Regions from separate parts of the Bacillus sp. DX3.1 genome, predicted to be linked through region 4. Evidence: predicted binding sites of a transcription regulator. Region 4 holds the regulator's gene; each other region holds the start of a gene.

Region 1 (3,208 bases), 530 kb from region 4:
GATTGCTTCGGGTGAAAGTGAACAACCAGAAAAAACAATTCCTAAAGCAATTAAAAATACAATTTGGCGTACTCTATTCTTTTTCGTATTAGCAATTGCAGTAGTTGTTGGCTTGCTTCCATGGCAAGAAGCCAACCTTGTAGAAAGTCCATTCGTGCTTGTCTTTGATACAGTTGGCATTCCATATGCAGCAGACATTATGAACTTTGTTATCATTACTGCTGTACTATCTGTAGCAAACTCAGGATTATATGCCAATTCACGTATGCTTTGGGCCATGTCGAAACAAGGAATGGCTAGCCCTAGATTTGCAAAACTAACGAAAAAGGGTGTACCATTAAACGCTTTAATTTTCAGCCTTATATTTGCAAGCCTTTCACTTTTAACGAGTATATTTGCAGCTGATACTGTCTTTTTAGTATTAACATCTATCGCTGCAATGGCAGCTGTTGTCGTTTGGATGTCGATTGCAGCTTCACAATTTTTCTTCCGAAGAGAATTTATTCAGAATGGTGGAAATATAAAAGATTTAAAATATCGTACACCGTTATACCCAATCGTTCCAATTTTAGCATTCTCTTTAAACTTCGTTACATTCGTAAGTTTAGCCTTTATTCCAGATCAACGTATCGCTCTTTATTGTGGGATTCCATTTATGATTATTTGTTACATCTTGTATCAAATTAAATATAAAAAAGTTGTCACATTTAAAGAGCAACAAACTATTACACAGGAAGTAAACTGAATATAGGTAATATTATGCTATCTTACCTTATGATAAGATAGCTTTTTTCTATTTTTTGGATATCTTGGTATAACTTTATTTATCTTAAAATTTTTACAATCAAGATTTAGCATGAAAAATAGTTTACAATGTTATCAAGTTACAAATGATATTCACTGTAAAAAGTGTGCATTTGTGTCTAATTTTTAACAATATCGCGAAAACTATTGCCTTCTATAAATTAATAGGTTTATATTGTTTTATTGGCATAGTTTCAATCCAAGGAGAAAGGAGATTTTCAATCGTGCAACTAAAGAAAGCGTCTTGGAAGTTGGCTTCACTTCTTCCGCTATCATTACTCTTGTTCCTCGGTGGATGTGAGAAAATCGCAGTATTAAATCCACAAGGGCCTGTTGCAAAACAACAGTATGATTTGATTGTTTGGTCATTCATACTTCTACTATCGATCATTGTTATCGTATTCGTTTTGTTTACAATCATTTTGATTCGTTACCGTGAAAAACCAGATAATATGGACTATGAGCCACCTGATATACACGGTAATACTCTTTTAGAAGTTATCTGGACTATTTTCCCTGTCATTATTGTTATTGCACTAGCAATTCCAACGGTAAAAGCAACATATGCAACGGAAAAAGTGCCAGAGCAATCAAAAAATATTAAACCAGTTGAAATTTATGTTACATCTGCCAACTGGAAATGGTTATTCAGTTACCCAGAGGAAAAAATTGAAACCGTTAACTATTTGAACGTACCAGCTGGTGTACCAATCCAATTTAAGCTGACATCTGTAGGCCCAATGAACGCCTTCTGGATTCCAGAACTTGGTGGTATGAAATACACAATGGATGGCATGATCATGGATTTATATTTACAAGCTGATAAGCCAGGTTCTTATCTTGGTCGTAGTGCAAACTTCTCTGGTGAAGGATTCACTCACATGGAGTTTGAGCTCGAAGCAAAAACACAAGAAAATTATGACAAGTGGGTAAAAGAAGTAAAAGAAACTGCTAAACCACTGACAGAAGAAAAATACAATGAAGTTATTAAACCTGGTGTAGTAGGGCGTATGACATTCTCTAGTCACCACTTAAGTTATGTAGATCCGAAATCACTTGAGTATTGTGATTATAACTACTACACAAATAAATAATAGCTACTATTCCAACAGATTGGAGTGAACACAGTGAAGCTTGATGAATTTTTTGTCACAGGTGATCCGATTATTTACGGCGCTGACGCATCTATTGTTCTTGTGACATTAGCAATCCTTTTCGTACTGACAAAGTATAAAAAATGGAAATGGCTTTGGGATGAATGGTTAACAACTGTTGACCATAAAAAAATCGGGACTATGTATATTATCTCTGCGGTTATAATGTTATTCCGTGGTGGTATGGATGGTTTAATGATCCGTGCCCAATTAACATTCCCAGATACAACATATTTAAACGCTGAACACTATAACGGAATCTTTACAACACATGGTACAGTTATGATTCTTTTCATGGCGATGCCATTCGTTCTAGGATTAATGAACGTCGTTATACCATTACAAATTGGTGCTCGTGACGTTGCATATCCATTCTTAAATGCACTAAGTTTTTGGTTATTCTTTATTGGAGCAATGTTATTCAACATCGCCTTTGTTATTGGTGGTTCTCCAGACGCCGGATGGACATCTTACTTCCCAATGGCTGGTACAGAGTTTAGTCCTGGCGTAGGAAACAACTTTTATGCAATTGCATTACAGATTTCAGGTCTCGGTACGCTGATGACAGGGGTTAACTTCCTTGTTACAATCTTAAAAATGCGTGCGCCAGGCATGAAATTAATGCAAATGCCAATGTTTACATGGTCCATTTTAGTTACATGTGTCATCATTCTCTTTGCTTTCCCAGTATTAACAGTTGCTCTTGCATTAATGACATTCGATCGTCTATTTGATGCTCACTTCTTTACGATGGCGAGCGGCGGTATGCCAATGCTCTGGGCTAACCTATTCTGGGTATGGGGTCACCCTGAAGTATATATTGTTATTTTACCGGCATTCGGTATTTTCTCTGAGATTGTAAGTACATTTTCTCGTAAACGTCTATTTGGTTACAGTGCAATGGTGTACTCAATGGTTGCAATCGCAATCTTAAGTGGTCTTGTATGGCTGCATCACTTCTTTACAATGGGTGCAGGTCCAGCAGTTAACTCATTCTTCTCGATTTCGACAATGGCGATTTCGATTCCAACCGGTGTTAAAATCTTTAACTGGTTGTTTACGCTTTATAAAGGACGGATTCGTTTCACAGTTCCAATGATGTGGACATTATCATTTATCCCAAACTTTGTAATCGGTGGAGTTACAGGTGTTATGCTTGCAATGGCAGCAGCTGACTATCAATACCATAACAGCTACTTCCTAGTTGCCCACTTCCACAACGTTTTAATTTGCGGAACTGTATTTGCGAT
Region 2 (3,208 bases), 1.0 Mb from region 4:
TGGAAGTATATTTCTTGTATTATATGCCATTCAAATCGTATATCCGAATGGACTTGGAGGAGGGGATGTGAAGCTGCTAGCATTACTTGGATTTGTAATCGGGACGAAAGCAATTTTTCTTTCTCTTTGTTTTGCATCTTGTTTGAGTCTATGTTTTTTTGGAGTAGGCATGTTGCTACAGCGTATTACACTTCGGCAAGCGCTACCGTTTGGGCCGTTTATTGCGGTGGGAACGTTTTGTTCTTTAATGACGATATATTTATTGAAATGAAGCAGGAGAAATTACATATACAAGTGAAATGTGCCGATAGCTAAAAACATTCCAAGGAATCCCTTGGAATGTTTGCTAATGTTTCATATGTGCTTGTAAAGGAATGATTTCTTCTGGTTGAATTACTTCTAATTTATCTTCCGCAATTTTCGGATCAGTATTTGTTTTTGTTAAATAGTGATAGACCATACCAACGAATACAGAGCCACCAATAATATTACCGATTGTAACTGGAATTAAGTTATGGATTGCACCAGCAATAGAAATTGTATCAGGATGCGGTGATACTAAAGATAGTGCAAATAGTGACAAGTTTGCGATGCTATGTTCATATCCAGATAAGAAGAAAGTAAAGACTAGAAACATCATAACAAGTATTTTGGCTGTGTCTCCTTTTACTTGAGAAGGAAGGAAACAAGCAAGACAAACGAGCCAGTTACATAAAATTGCTTTGAAAAATAAATGCATTGTTGATGTACCCATTTTTATTTCAACGACTTCACTTAAAAGATGGTCGTTATTAATTTGTTCAAAAATACCAGTTGCATAAAACAGTAATGCAAAAAATATTGCTCCCACTAAGTTACCGAAATAACAAGCGCCCCAATTGCGAAGTGTATCGGTAATTGTTGTTTCTTTTCGTAAAGTTGAGACTGTAAAATACATTGTATTCCCTGTAAATAGCTCAGCTCCGCCATATATAATTAAAACAAGTGCAATTCCAAAAAACATAGAAGCTGTTAAATATGTTGCAGGTGAATTTGCGATGTGAAAGAAATTTCCTAATTTGAAACATAGTACAATAATAAAACCAATATAGATGCCAGCGAGAGCAGCACGAATGAAATATTGCATTGGGTTTATGTCCAACATTTGTTTTTTCTTCTGCGCAAGCTGTACAACGTAAGTTAATCCTTGTTCTAGCATAAATAATACGCTCCTTTAGTACATCGTCTGTAAAACCTTCTCTATATGAATAAATTACACGTATTTGTTCTTACTTTCAATAAGTTTGTGCAATATTTCACAAAAAGGACATACCTGTTTCATTGAAAGCGTTATCATTTTATTGTATAATAAAATGATATTTGTATAAGGTGGTATTGCAGTTATAGAGATTAGGAGTCTATCTTCTATGCTTGTATATAAATCCATTTTGATTTTTCGACATATAGCCGCGGCTATGGATAATAAAAGGTGATCTGCACTCGTTTTCTCTTTTTGTTTTCACTATGTCTGGGCAGGAAAAGGATCTGACCGCTTCTATGCATGGTCGGATGCTCTCTCCCACCTAAAAAGAAGGGGTTTATGTCGGTTTTTTAATTTGTATTTATATAGAATAAAAGAAAAAGCGCTGTAATTACAGCGCTTTTTCATCCAAATTCTTTTGCTCATGTTGAACAGTTGTATCTTTAGATAAGAACCAACCACCTACACCAATTCCAACTAACACAATCCAGAATCCGATTTTCCATGGAGCTGATTCTGGGAATCCGTGTGGAATAACACCTAAAGCAGGGTGTGCTAATGTATAAACTGCAAGTTTCACACCAACCCAACCAACAATTAAGAAAGCAGCAGTTTCTAATCCAGGTTTGCGTTTTAATAGCTGAACGAAAGCTGATGCAGCAAATCGCATGATTACTAATCCGATAATCCCACCTGTTAAAATGACAAGGAATTGTCCTGTATCAAGTCCACCAACTGTACCAAGATTTGTTTTTGGTAAAGTCACTGCTAATGCGACAGCTGCTAAAATGGAATCAACTGCAAATGCAATGTCAGCAACTTCAACTTTGAATACAGTCCACCAAAAGTTTTCTTGCTTTTTCTTTGCCTCGGTTTCTTCCATTTCTTCAGGTACGTTCTTTTTCACGTATGTTTTGAATAGATGGTTACCAGCGATAAACATTAGGTAAATCGCACCAATTGCCTGCACTTGCCATACATCGACAAGGAAGGAAATGATAAATAATGATCCAAAGCGGAAGACGAAAGCTCCTGCTAATCCGTAAAATAATGCTTTTTTTCGTTTTTCTTCTGGTAAGTGTTTAACCATAATTGCAAGGACAAGTGCGTTATCTGCTGCTAAAATCCCCTCTAGTGCAATTAAAATAAGTAATACCCAACCATACTCCAATAATAATGATACATCCATGTACATTCTCCTCTCATTTGTATAAACTCTAAACAAGTGAAGAAAGCTTCCCCACTGTTTAGTTTCTCCATACTCCAGCCTATCAACGGAGGAATAATTTGGAAGATGCATACAAAAAGACCTTTGCCGTTGATAGGCAAAGGTCTGGCTAGACATATGTAATGACAATGTCAACAAAGCCGGAGGAACAATGTTCCACGTAATGACGACTTTGTTTCCGAGAATATGTTCTCGGACGCTACTCCCCTTTGGAAATATGCTATTGTATTCTCATTATATGGATGATGTTAATGTTTGTCAACCTGTTAAAATATCTTCGTTTGGGTATTTTATCTTTTTTCGTTTTTTACGTGCAAAAGAAAAAGCTAACGTTAAAGGTCCCATTTTTCCAAAAAACATCATGAAAATAATTGTGATTTTTCCAATCACTGTTAATTTTGGGGTAAGTCCCATACTGAGACCGACAGTCCCAAATGCAGAAAATACTTCGAAAGCACTCATTGAAAGGGGAACTTGTTCGGTGATGCTTAAAATTAAAATGGCAAAAAAGATAAATAAAATTGAGATGACTGTAATGGCGAGTGATTTTACAATAAGTTCATCTTTGATTGATTTTTTGAACACGACAATATCATCTTGCTCTTGTAAAAATTTAAGTACCCCTAGCAACATAATTAAAAAGGTTGTTAATTTAATTCCTCCTCCTGTTGAAGCACTGCCGGCGCCGATAAACATAAGGAGCATCATAAGCAAAAGGGATGGTTCTGTTAATTGAGCTA
Region 3 (3,208 bases), 2.3 Mb from region 4:
TATTAAAGTTTGAAACTATTTCTATAAGCTTATCCATATACATTTTTTTTAAACTTCTTTGTCATGTTCTCGTTGGAGTCCATACATAAAAATGAATACATAAAGAACTCAAAAAAAGCCTAAGTTCTCTATGCATTCAAGTTACTTCCTCTCTTCTGTCAAATCGCTAAACAATCCGACATAGTATTTTACTTCTTCAGCTTCATTTTGCACTGCACTAATGGTGAGCCACTCTAAATAGATCTCATTATTCTTTCTTTTATTCATAATTTCACCCTGCCAATATCCATTAGCACGAATATTTTCCCACATTCTACGATAAAAGCTCGCATCGTGTAGTCCTGACCTTAAAATACTTGGAGTTTTTCCAATCACTTCTTTAGGTTGATAGCCTGTCACCCTCGTAAAAGCAGGATTCACCTTTTTAATAATTCCTTCTGTATTCGTAACCATCATTCCTTGTGCGACGCTTTCGATAATTTTTGTTTCTAAGTTCAGTTTTTCAAGATAATACATCCAGACAATAATAACAAAACTTACAAGTGAAAATTGTGCTAATGCCATAAAACCTATCGCATAATGTCCTGTTACATTAAATACTAATGATAGTACTAACGGTGGGAAAAAACCTCCTATTCCTCCCATAGCTGATACAATTCCGTTAACAATTCCTGCTTGCTTAGAAAAATAATAAGGAACAAGTTTAAAGATTGTTCCATTTCCAATCCCAGCACAGAAAGCAACAGTTAAGCACCCTATCGTATACAATGTAATCGTTGGCGAAAAGGATAAGAGCACACCAGAAAATGTTAATCCACCAAAAACAAATAATAAAATGAAAAATGGATTAAACTTATCACCTAACCAACCACCTACTGGTCGTAAAAAGGTTGCGATTGTAATAAAACCAGCTGTACGCATTCCAGCATCTACTGGAGTCAATTGAAAGTTTGAAACTAAAAAATTTGGAAGATAGACTGTAAAGGCAACAAATGAGCCAAATGTAATAAAGTAAAAGAAACTTAAAAACCAAAGTTTTTCGTTTCGATAGACAGCCTTAATTTGCTTTCCTAAAGGAGTGTTTTCTCTAGGTTCTTTTGAATCACCAAGAAAAAAATTTAAAATAGCAAAAATAAGAAGAGGTATTAGAAAAAGTCTTACAGTTGTAACCCAACCAATTGAATTTGCTAATATCGGAGCTGCAAATGAAGTAATTGCTGTACCAATATTTCCAGCACCATAAATTCCATTAATAAACCCATGTCTTTCTTTTGGATAATATTTTGGAAGTGAAGTTACACCTATCGAGAAGGTTGCACCACCAATTCCAAGTACCAAACCGCCAATAACTAGATCAGCAAGTGAATCAGAAATGCTAATATAAAAAACTGGGAAGAGTAATAGTAAAAAACTAAGGACAAAATTGATTCTTGCTCCAAAACGATTTGTCCAATATCCCAATAGAATCCTCATTAAAGATCCTAATATCACAGGGACTGCCGTAACCAATGCAACTTCATTATCAGATAATGTAATATCCTTTTTTATATTTGGCATTAAGGAAGAGATTAATACCCAAACCATAAATCCAACAATGAGACTAGAGGCTTGAAGAGGCAATTGCCATTTTTTTTTATTCATCTTATAAATTTTCTCCTTTCAAAGAGACCCTTTACTGTGGATTGTATTTAGTTTTTGGCAACATCGAAGATTTATTCCTTAATTAATTCAATCTCTGTATTCTTTAAGAAGATATGAATTCTTGATAAAGAAGCGAATATCCTATACTTCATCACAATACATATAGAATATGAAAGTTGATGAATTGTAATTTTTTTATAAATTAACAGAACATTGCTACCATGGTCTGTATACCTATCCACTTTAAAGAAATAATAGTGGAATTTTTAACAACTACAGATGTTATTTATTTATCCCGCTATTCGCAGGCAGTAACCCTCCCACTTTATAAGAATATCTTTCATCATTTAAATATTAATGGAATATCCAATTATACTCATGTTAAGTTAAATGCTAATGTTACAACGATCCAACATTCTTATTTTATTAAACCCTTTATTGATTCATAATTTGGTACAAGTAGGCAGTTTTATTCTCATAATGATGTTCACGCAACTAAAACATTGACTACCAAGCTAACACTCCCCCTTTCCAATGCACTTATCTCATGAAACAAGTAGCGTGCGTAATATTGCCCTATGTACATCAGATGAAATTATCGTTAATCAAACAAAATTCTAATTCGTGAAAAATCATTGTTTTTAGTGAAATAGTCTCACCAAAGGTATTAGTAAGGCAGTTAAAATTGAAATTAACATTGTACTTTCTAAATCTACATCAATTAGACTTTCGATGATCTAATTACAATAGTAGGATTTATACAGAGAATTTCATCTAATGTTTATTCGCGCCCTGAAATGGTTATAAATATTAAGCTTTAAAGGGAGAGGTTTTTATTGAAATTAAATAAGACGGTATATGATCACTTTAACCGTCCCCTTCGTGATTTACGAATTTCTGTTACAGACAAATGTAACTTTCGCTGTACGTATTGTATGCCAGCAGAGATATTTGGAACAGATTACCCTTTTTTAAATAAAGACGAACTTCTATCATATGAGGAAATAGAGCGCCTCACAAAAATTTTCGTTCATTCTCTGGGCGTACAAAAAATTAGAATTACAGGTGGTGAACCACTAATGAGAAAGGATTTACCTGAACTTATTAAAAAAATAAATCAAATTAACGGCGTGAAAGATATTAGCATGACAACAAATGGTTACTTTCTGTCTAAACATGCATATGCATTAAAAGAGTCCGGATTAAAACGTGTATCCATTAGTCTAGATTCGTTAAACGACGAAGTATTTGGAAGTATAAATGGTCGAGGAGTTACTGTAAAAACTGTGCTGGATGGAATTGATGCAGCAGCTGCAGCTGGTTTAAAAGTGAAAATTAATATGGTTGTAAAGCGTGGTATGAATGATCAAGAAATTATTCCAATGGCTAAATATTTTCTTGAAAAAGGCCATATTTTAAGATTTATTGAATATATGGATGTTGGGAATACTAATAAATGGAATCTTAAAGATGTTTATCCCAAAGAACAAATAATTAAAGACATCCATCAAGTAATACCTGTTGAGGCAATTGATCCGAACTACACAGGTGAAGTAGCTACTCGTTA
Region 4 (3,208 bases):
GACCCATTGGGTTTGCACCAGCTGTTACGTTTTTTAAGCCTTCAAGAATCATTGCTTGCGCTAATACAGTTGCAGTTGTTGTTCCGTCACCAGCTACATCATTTGTTTTACTAGCAACTTCTGCTACTAATTTCGCACCCATGTTTTCGAATGCGTCTTCTAATTCGATTTCTTTTGCAATTGTTACACCATCATTTGTAATAAGTGGTGAACCAAATTTTTTCTCAAGTACAACATTGCGACCTTTTGGTCCAAGCGTTACTTTTACTGCATTTGCAAGAGTGTCGACACCGCGAAGCATCGAACGACGTGCTTCTTCACTAAATTTAATATCTTTTGCCATAATTTTTGACCCCCTTGGATTTTTAAAAATGTATATAATTAACCAATAATTGCTAAAATGTCACTTTCACGTAAAATCAAGTAGTCTGCACCTTCGTATTTCACTTCAGTACCTGCATATTTTGAGAAGATGATAAGATCGCCTGCTGCTACCTCTAAAGCAACACGCTCACCATTTTCAAGCACACGACCAGTACCTACTGCAATGATTTTACCCTCTTGTGGTTTTTCTTTTGCAGTGTCTGGTAATACAATACCACTTGCTGTTTTTTCTTCTGCTTGAACAAGCTCAATTACAACGCGATCACCTAATGGCTTTAGCATGAACAATAACCTCCTCATTTTTTTATGTAAATTTTCTTTATTAGCACTCAGTAGCTCCGAGTGCTAACACACTTATAATAATAAATAATCTAAATTTCTTTTGCAAGTAAAAAAATCATAATTTTTTGCAAATCAATATACAGGCTTTTTCTACCGAATGATTATCACATAGTCGAGCCTTAGCTCACTTTATATTGCATCGGCTTTTCCGCTTCTCGTATGTTACAATAAGAAAGATGCCATAAGTTGTTTTCTCTATAGATACAGCTTTTTCCTGTTTCCTATTTCATTTTCAAGCAAAGATTTACAAAAAAATAATAAAACACACGGTTATTCTGTACTCCTGGCTGGATGTTTACATGTTATCCTGCCTTATTTCATAACATAAGGGCTAGAAAGGATGGTTAACCAATTTGAAGAAACAGTATTGGTGGATTATAGTTACATATATTCTCATGCAATTATCAGGTGTTATTGGATTACCGCTACTTTTAAAAACCGGACTGTACAATAATAGCGGTTTAACACGAGATGAAAAAATACAACTTATGACTGGCCACTGGGCAATTATTAGCTTTCTCATTGCATTATGCATTGTACTGTGGTTACTCAGAACGGATATTCGCGAAAGCCGTTTAGATACAAAACGCGCAAGTATTCCCGCAACAATTGGTTGGATCTTTATCGGATTCTTTTTAGCTTTCTTTTCTCAAACGATTGCTGGTACGATCGAAATGCGTTTGTTAGGTATTAAGCCAGGCTCTGAGAATACAGAGCGTTTAATGGAAATAGCAAGGACCACTCCTTGGTTCCTCATTGTTGTATCTATACTAGGTCCTATTTTAGAGGAAATTGTCTTTAGAAAGATCTTATTTGGCACACTGTATAAAAGGTTTAATTTCTTTATCGCAGCTATCATTAGTTCACTTGTATTCGCAGCTATCCACTTTGATTTTACGCACCTATTGGTATACACTGCTATGGGTCTTGTTTTCGCCTTCTTATACGTGAAAACAAAACGAATTATCGTTCCCATCATGGCTCACGTTGCCATGAATACATTAGTTGCACTATTTCAAGTCGCATTAAGTAATGAGCAAATACAAGAAATGATAAAAGAAGCAGAAAAAATGCAAGGATTTATCGGAGGATTTTAAATATGAGGAACTCACCATTGTTCATGGCAGCACTGTATTTCCTTCTTGGATGTATTTTTACATACTTAGCAATTATTAATGTTGAAGATACAATCTGGAATTTTTATACGCTACTGCTTGCTGGTATGGCGACAATAGATTTTAATTTAGCACTTCGCCTTATCTTAGTAAAATTCAAAACGAAAACAAAAAAAGAACAATAAAAACGCAGGGGGATTTCCCCTGCGTTTTTATTGTGGATAATTTTTCAAAAAGTAAACCAGCGTTTGTAATTCTACAGCTAAATCAATATGATGAATCCTTATATTCTCTGATACATTTAACCGTGCTGGTGTGAAATTCAAAACTCCATGTACGTTTGTATGAGCTAATCGATCTGCCACAGCTTGTGCAACAGTAGCAGGTACTGTTAATATTGCCACTTGTATATCATCTTTCAAACGTTCTTCAAGTTCATCCAAATGATATACAGGAATTCCTCCGATTTCTTTTCCAACTTTCTCTTCATTTACATCAAAAGCCATTTCAATTTTTGTATTATTATTTTTCGTGAAATTGTAATGTAAGAAAGCGGTCCCTAAATTACCCACTCCAATAAGTGCTACACGTGTTATATCATCTTGATCAAGCGTTTCTCGGAAAAACGACAGTAAATAATTCACATTATAGCCGTACCCTTTTTTTCCCAACGCCCCAAAATATGAAAAATCTCTACGAATTGTTGCGGAGTCTACCTTCACCGCTTCACTTAATTCCGCAGATGATACACGTTGCTTACCAGAAAGGGATAAGTTTTGGATAAATCGATAGTATAGAGGCAATCGTTTGGCAGTCGCCTGTGGAATCTTTTGCTGATCCATAAAACCACTCCTCTCCTCCTATCTCTGTTCATGTAATTTGAACAAATACAGAAGTTTAGCACTTAAGACTTTCCTTGTATAATAGAGAGAGACTTCTCTCTTTATTTTAAACTATACACTATTTTTAGTATGATTGAGAAATATAACATGGCAAAGTTAAGAAATTATTTGAGGTGAAAAAATTGATTTTATTACAAGTAAACGGACTTTCTAAATTGTACGGTGCCGAAACAATCCTTGCAAACATTAAACTTGAAGTACAAACAAGAGATCGCATCGCCCTTGTCGGCCGAAATGGAGCTGGAAAATCTACACTATTAAAAATTATTGCAGGGGAACTTTCTCACGACGATGGTGAAATTATAAAACCAAAAGACGTTTCCATCGGTTATTTAGCCCAGAATACCGGTTTAGAAACTTCATTGACCATTTGGGATGAATTATTAACTGTCTTTACGCATCTACAACACATGGAAAAAGAACTTCGAAGGTTAGAGCAAGAAATGGGTAAGAAAGAAAACTTCT

The links. The regulator Rex, encoded in region 4, represses fermentation and respiration genes when NADH is low (regulators of the CRP and FNR family bind a similar motif). The targets are predictions, from matches to a motif close to TTGTGAAATATTTCACAA.
Region 1: qoxA (cytochrome aa3 quinol oxidase subunit II) is a predicted target of Rex. The motif match lies at 857-874, and genes of this name have one in related genera.
Region 2: QRE67_RS06380 (formate/nitrite transporter family protein) is a predicted target of Rex. The motif match lies at 1,284-1,301, and genes of this name have one in related genera.
Region 3: QRE67_RS15705 (nitrate/nitrite transporter) is a predicted target of Rex. The motif match lies at 1,897-1,914, and genes of this name have one in related genera.

What each region holds. Positions count from the first base shown of each region.
Region 1 is NZ_CP128153.1:803,844-807,051, reverse strand. Features, by position in the region: gene QRE67_RS03840 (amino acid permease) at 1-745, shown strand, start outside; gene qoxA (cytochrome aa3 quinol oxidase subunit II) at 1,029-1,898, shown strand; gene qoxB (cytochrome aa3 quinol oxidase subunit I) at 1,932-3,208, shown strand, end outside.
Region 2 is NZ_CP128153.1:1,287,241-1,290,448, forward strand. Features, by position in the region: gene QRE67_RS06375 (prepilin peptidase) at 1-271, shown strand, start outside; gene QRE67_RS06380 (formate/nitrite transporter family protein) at 347-1,198, opposite strand; gene QRE67_RS06385 (TerC family protein) at 1,632-2,429, opposite strand; gene QRE67_RS06390 (TrkH family potassium uptake protein) at 2,727-3,208, opposite strand, start outside.
Region 3 is NZ_CP128153.1:3,164,271-3,167,478, forward strand. Features, by position in the region: gene QRE67_RS15705 (nitrate/nitrite transporter) at 142-1,641, opposite strand; gene moaA (GTP 3',8-cyclase MoaA) at 2,478-3,208, shown strand, end outside.
Region 4 is NZ_CP128153.1:277,718-280,925, reverse strand. Features, by position in the region: gene groL (chaperonin GroEL) at 1-343, opposite strand, end outside; gene groES (co-chaperone GroES) at 382-666, opposite strand; gene QRE67_RS01565 (CPBP family intramembrane glutamic endopeptidase) at 1,080-1,823, shown strand; gene QRE67_RS01560 (YdiK family protein) at 1,826-2,026, shown strand; gene QRE67_RS01555 (redox-sensing transcriptional repressor Rex) at 2,054-2,683, opposite strand; gene QRE67_RS01550 (ABC-F family ATP-binding cassette domain-containing protein) at 2,866-3,208, shown strand, end outside.